2 regions of the Shewanella sp. 0m-8 genome follow, and region 2 is predicted to be linked to the other one. Evidence: predicted binding sites of a transcription regulator. Region 2 holds the regulator's gene; the other holds the start of a gene.
What was found. Region 2 encodes sigma-54, which starts transcription at its own class of promoters, with help from an activator protein. Its sites were predicted from a motif close to GTTGGCACGNNNNTNGNNT; they were not measured.
Positions count from the first base shown of each region.

Region 1: the regulator sigma-54 is predicted to act here: its motif matches at 2,148-2,166, upstream of fliD (flagellar filament capping protein FliD).

Region 1 is NZ_JBRIMB010000015.1:5,411-8,601, forward strand. It holds gene ACVBIO_RS09580 (flagellar hook-length control protein FliK) at 1-50, opposite strand, end outside; gene ACVBIO_RS09585 (hypothetical protein) at 43-369, opposite strand; gene fliS (flagellar export chaperone FliS) at 338-718, opposite strand; gene fliD (flagellar filament capping protein FliD) at 733-2,118, opposite strand; gene ACVBIO_RS09600 (flagellin N-terminal helical domain-containing protein) at 2,412-3,191, opposite strand, start outside.
Region 2 is NZ_JBRIMB010000028.1:44,127-47,317, reverse strand. It holds gene lptA (lipopolysaccharide transport periplasmic protein LptA) at 1-411, shown strand, start outside; gene lptB (LPS export ABC transporter ATP-binding protein) at 408-1,139, shown strand; gene ACVBIO_RS13780 (RNA polymerase factor sigma-54) at 1,275-2,738, shown strand; gene hpf (ribosome hibernation promoting factor) at 2,768-3,055, shown strand; gene ptsN (PTS IIA-like nitrogen regulatory protein PtsN) at 3,058-3,191, shown strand, end outside.

The DNA.
Region 1 (3,191 bases), on a different contig from region 2:
GAGTTTGTCGATGCGCTGACAAATGTGCTTGGAAGTACAGGGCTAGTCATTGTTTACTCCACCACTGACGCAGGTCAGTTGGTAGGCGGCTAGGCCATCTTGTTGCTGTTTAAATTGACTCATCTCTTGTTTCAGTTCGTCTTGAGCTTGCGCGAGTTGTTTAAGTATTTTTTGATGGGTGTTAGCCAAGGATTGACGCGCAAGTAGTTGCGATCGACTACTTGGTTTGCCAGCCATTTTTAGTGCAGCAGTCATCTTGTTATTCACTATGACCAGTTTTTCCCAGTTTTGAGTGCTCGCATAGAATTGCAGCGCTTTTTCAAACTGTTGCCACTGCTCAATTGAGATTGTCCCAACCTGCTCTGACATCGGTAATTACCTTGGTAATGGGTTCTAGGGCGGTAACGCTGTTTTCAACACTTGCGATTACCAGCTGGCGACTGCAATAGTCATAAAGACGGTTTAGCCCTGTGGCCACTTCGCCGCCATTTTCGATATCGAGCATGGAATCGAGTCCATGCACAATATTGAGGCACTTGTTGATACTCTGACCTTTATCTTCAAAGCTCCTGCGCTGCATAAAGCCGCTAGCACGCTGGATCTCTTCTAATAGACCGTCGAGAAGCATTCGTACCATCTCGTGAGGGTTCGCAGCTGCGGCTCTAGCATTCAAAGAGGTTTGCTTATAAGCATTAAAGGGATCGTGCTCGTTCAACATTTTTTAGTATTTCCTTAATAAAACAGTGCGCTAGCTGAGTTGAGTTGGCTAATAGTGGCTTCCATTGCGGTAAATTGAGCCAGATAAATTTGATACCTTTGTTCCATCTGTCTGTCGTGAGTATCCATACTGGTTTCGACTCTCTCGATCTGTTTCTCAAGGTTGTCTTGCTTGAGATCCATCGAGCCTTGGAACTTGGTGAAGGGGTCGATGATGGTATCGAGCCTGTCTATATAGCTGCCAGAATCGGTAAACATGGCTTGTATCGCGTCAGGATCATCTTTTAGTGCTTTAGATAACTTATCTTTGTCAATGTCGAGTTTGCCGTCACGGCCCATTTCTACACCGATGTCAGATAGACGCATACCGTTTGGCGCAGCATCAAAAATGGCATCACGCATATTCTGTTGCAGCATTCGAATACTCGAATCACCCTTGAGTACGCCTAGCTGATCTTCGGTAATTGAAGAGTTGAAGTCATCATCTTCGTCTTTATCTTCATCTTCATCACTGTCGCTGTTATCGTCATTCTCATTATTAAGATCATCTAAGGCTTCACTGCCCATGGAGCGAGTTAACTTATTTATTTCGTCCATCAAGTCATTGAAAATATCAACAAAATCTTCAATTGCTTGTTCGCTGGAGTCAGTATCAGATTTGATCTTAATGCTACTGCTTTCACCTACTGCGTGGACTTTATTAAGTTCAATAGAGACACCATCAATAACGTTAGTTAAATTGTTACTGCTGCTCTGAATATCTATGCCGTTAAGGGTCGCCAGCGCATCTTGCGCCGCTTTTCGTTCGGTCATGCCCCAGTCTGCACCGTCCATCTTGACGTCAATGGCGTTTGCTTCACCCGTCTCTTTTGAGGTCAGCATCAATTCGACTTGGCCACCCGTTCTGACCAAAGATGCTTGCACTCCCGGGTTAGCTGAATGGTTATTGATGGCATCCCGTAGGTCGGTAACAGTCTTTGTGCCATCGGCATTGAGCACTGCCATGTCGATCTCTATGGTGTCAGCTGCGCTAGGACCAACTTGAATGCTTAGCATGCCCGTTGTCGGTAGGACTTCAGTTTCGCTGGCAAAGCTCTTGGTTAATTGGTGTGCCTGGGCTAGTTGCTTAACATGCAGATCATAGTTACCGGTAGGTGCGCCACTTTCGACCGTGATTGAGGCATTATCATCACTAATGGTTGAGGTTTTGCTCTCGAAAGCGTCACCATCAATTGTCTCTAGTTTGCTGGTCATGCTATTTAGACTACGCTCGAGGATCTTATAGGCATCGAGTTGCGACTCATATTTGGTCATATTGCTTTCAAATATCTGATCTTTACCCATGCGTTCTGCGACGATAAGCTGTTCGGCGAATGAGGCGCCACCCATACCTGAAATCATTTGATCCTCCAATCTTGCTGTAATGCAAATGGCAATCTTTGTGCCAATAGTTAAGTATATGTTTTACATGTTCTTTAAATCTTTAGCTGCATGTGGCGGATTAACTTTCCTTCCGTTACTAACGCTTAAAGGGAAGTACTGCTTCCGCTTGCGACTATTGCACTATGTTCACTACAACCATGTAATAAGTAAGGCGACCTCAAGCTAGGGGCACTGAAGTTTTGCGGGGAATTTGTTGCCAAAAAAAAGGGCCAGAAGGCCCTTGATAGAAAGTTGGGAGAATGGGGGGAAGATTAGCCCAATAGACCCATAACCAAACCAGTGTTTTGGTTTGAAGAAGACAGGATGTTAGTACCGGCTTGAACGAGTAGCTGGTTTTTGGTCATCGCTGCCGTTTCTACCGCAAAATCGGTGTCCATGATACGACCAGCAGCCGCTTTAGTATTTTCGGTAACGTTAGTTAGGTTAGATGCTGTGTGACCTAGGCGGTTAATGCTAGCACCTAGGTTAGAACGCTCAGCAGCAACGGCATCGATCATAGCTGTAGCGTTGTCGATTTCAGTTACAGCAGATGCTTGGTCTGTAATTGTACCTTTGAAGGTAGCATTAGCCACAACAGTAGATGTTACCGTTAGTGTCTCGCCACCTGATGCGCCAATCTGGAAATCTACGCCGGTATCTAGAGTAGCGAACAGTGCGTTGCCGCTATATTCAGTATCTGAAATGATGCGCTGTGCTTCTTCGTTTAGTGCAGCATATTCAGTACCGATAGCAGTAATATCTTCTGCAGAGTTCACGCCGTTAGCCGCTTGTGTTGCTAGTTCTTTTTGACGGTTAGCAATAGTCATTAACTCGTCTAATGCGCCATCGGCAGTCTGTAGCATAGAAGTTGCGTCAGATACGTTACGGTTTGCCGCTTCCATACCGGTTACGTTAGCGTTTAAGCGAGATGCGATCTGTAGACCCGCAGCATCGTCAGCCGCACTGTTGATGCGAAGACCTGTAGATAGACGCTCCATAGCGTTGCTAAGTAGGTCGTTATTTTTAGTGACAGCATTTTGAGCGATGTTAGA
Region 2 (3,191 bases):
AATCAGGTTATCTTTTTTGGGCCTGTCGAAGTCACTCAGGGCACAATCAAGATGAATGCCGATAAGCTACGGGTTTTCTCAAAAGAAGATAAGAGCGGTAAAACGCTTGTGGCGACTGGTAACCCAGCCACTTACACCCAAACAATGGATGATGGACGCCCGGCAACGGCTAGCGCAAAAGAGATCCGCTACGAACTTGCTACGCGCACACTCACCTTAGTCGGCGAAGCCACCCTAGCGCAAGACGGTAGCCAGGTCACAGGTAACCGCATTAAATACAACATCAGTTTGCAACAGCTTATTGCAGAAAGTACTGGCAAGGGCGATGACAGAGTTATCACCATTATTCAGCCTGAAACCTATCAGGAAGAGAAACCAGAATCGCCAGCGAAAAAGCAGGAACAGCAATGAACCAAATCACCTTAAAAGCGGTCAATCTTGCTAAGAGCTATAAAAATCGTGCCGTCGTACAAGATGTTAGCTTAACCGTAAAGACAGGTCAGATTGTTGGTTTGCTTGGCCCAAACGGTGCAGGTAAAACAACGACATTCTACATGGTGGTTGGCCTAGTACAGAGTGATAAGGGTAAGATCTTTATTGATGATGACGATCTTACGCTCGATCCTATGCATTTACGCGCCCGTAAAGGTATCGGTTACCTACCTCAGGAAGCCAGTATTTTTAGAAAGCTGTCAGTACGTGACAACATCATGGCCGTCTTACAGACTCGTCATGACATCAATAACGAGCAACGTGAAGAACAACTTGAGCATCTACTCGAAGAGTTTCATATCACTCACATTCGTGACAGCCAAGGTATGGCATTGTCTGGAGGCGAACGCCGCCGGGTAGAAATTGCTCGGGCACTCGCAGCTAATCCAAAGTTTATCTTGTTAGATGAGCCGTTCGCGGGTGTTGACCCCATTTCAGTTATCGATATTAAAAAAATTATTGAACAACTTAAGAGTCGCGGTCTGGGCGTACTGATCACCGATCATAATGTTCGCGAAACTTTGGACGTTTGTGAGCGTGCTTACATAGTAAGCCACGGAAATCTGATTGCTGAAGGTACACCTGCCGAAATCTTGGACAACCAACAGGTTCGAGCGGTGTACTTAGGTGAACAATTCAGGCTATAGTTAATTCACAGTATGGAAGCTGAAAAACTCAATATGGAATTATTTCCAAAAAAATCAACGTGTTGAGTTTTTGAGCAACCTTCGCCAGTTCAACGAGCTTTAACGTTTAACTACAGTGTAGGGAATAGCGGTAAAATGAAAGCGTCACTCCAGCTCAAAATGGGTCAACAGCTCACTATGACTCCCCAGTTACAACAGGCCATTCGCCTGTTACAACTGTCTTCTTTAGAGCTGCAACAAGAGATCCAACAAGCATTAGATTCTAATCCGTTACTGGAGCTAGATGAAGAGCAGTCAGATGGCGATATGATCAACGATGAAGATCACTCTGTAAATGACTCTAATAGTGAACTCACCCAAGATAGCGCAAGCGTTGACACCTCCGAAGCCCTCACCCAAGATTCCATGCCCGATGACCTGCCTATGGATACCACTTGGGATGAAGTCTACACCGTTTCCTCTAATGCTAGCTCAGGCGTAAGTCGTGAAGATGACATGCCATTCCAAGGCGAGACTAGCGAAGGCTTATATGAGCATCTTGAGTGGCAAAAGAACCTCACCCCATTTTCAGATAACGATCTTGCTATCGCCACCGCGATTATTGATGCGATCGATGAACGAGGTTATTTAACCCAGAGCTGTGACGAAATTCTCGAAGCGATGGGCGATCCTGAAACTGAACTCGATGAAGTCGAAGCCGTTTTAAAACGAATTCAACATTTTGATCCTATCGGTGTTGCCGCCCGCAACTTAAGTGAATGCCTACTTATCCAGCTAGCACAATATGCCGCAGATACACCGCACATTGAAAATGCAAGATTACTGATTAAAGACTATTTAGACCTTATTGCGGGGCGTGATTTTAGGCAGTTAATGCGTAAAACCAAACTCAAAGAGGATGATTTACGTGAGGCGATCACACTGATCCAAACTCTTAACCCAAGACCTGGGCTTGCCATTGCACGCAGTAAAGATGAATACGTCATTCCCGACGTGTCTGTCAGCAAGAAAAAAGGTCGCTGGGTGGTAGAGCTAAATCCTGACTATATGCCTAAGATTAATGTTAATCAGCATTACGCATCAATGGCGCGTAGCACAACGAATCAGGCCGACGGTCAATTTATCCGTGGCCACCTGCAAGAAGCTAAGTGGTTTATAAAGAGCCTGGAAAGCCGCAACGACACCTTATTGAAAGTGACAAACTGTATCGTCAAATTCCAGCAAGGCTTTTTTGAGTTCGGTGAAGAAGCCATGAAACCTATGGTACTCAATGACATTGCCGAAGCTGTTGAAATGCATGAATCTACCATTTCACGTGTTACCACACAGAAGTACATGCACACCCCAAGGGGCATTTTTGAACTAAAATATTTCTTCTCAAGCCATGTGGGTACCGACGATGGCGGAGAATGCTCATCGACAGCAATTAGGGCATTTATTAAGAAATTAGTCGCAGCTGAAAACCAGAGGAAACCGTTAAGCGATAGCAAAATGGCCCAGCTTCTGGCTGAACAAGGGATTAAAGTTGCTAGACGTACGATTGCAAAATATCGAGAAGCGATGCTGATCCCGCCCTCAAACCAACGTAAGAGTTTATAACTCAAAATTAGGCACATGGAGGATCGATAATGCAAATCAACCTGACAGGACATCACATCGAAATCACCGATTCACTACGCGGTTATGTAGAAGAGAAATTTACAAAGCTTGAACGACATTTCGATCAGATCAATAATGTGCACGTTATTTTGAATGTACAAAAAATGCAGCAGATTGCCGAAGCTAAAATTCACCTTAAAAAAGGGGAAGTATTTGCTATTTCGGAACATGCAGATATGTATGCTGCAATAGACTCCCTGATCGATAAACTAGATCGTCAGGTTATTAAACACAAAGAGAAGCTGACTAAACACTAACGATGGAACTAAGTACCATCCTGCAGCCGGAGTGCACTACCTGCGCCACTCCGGGCAGTAAGAAAAAAGTACTGGAGTTAATCAGTGACATTGCCGCTGTCCAGTACCCAACCCTTTCTTCACAAGAGATCTTTGA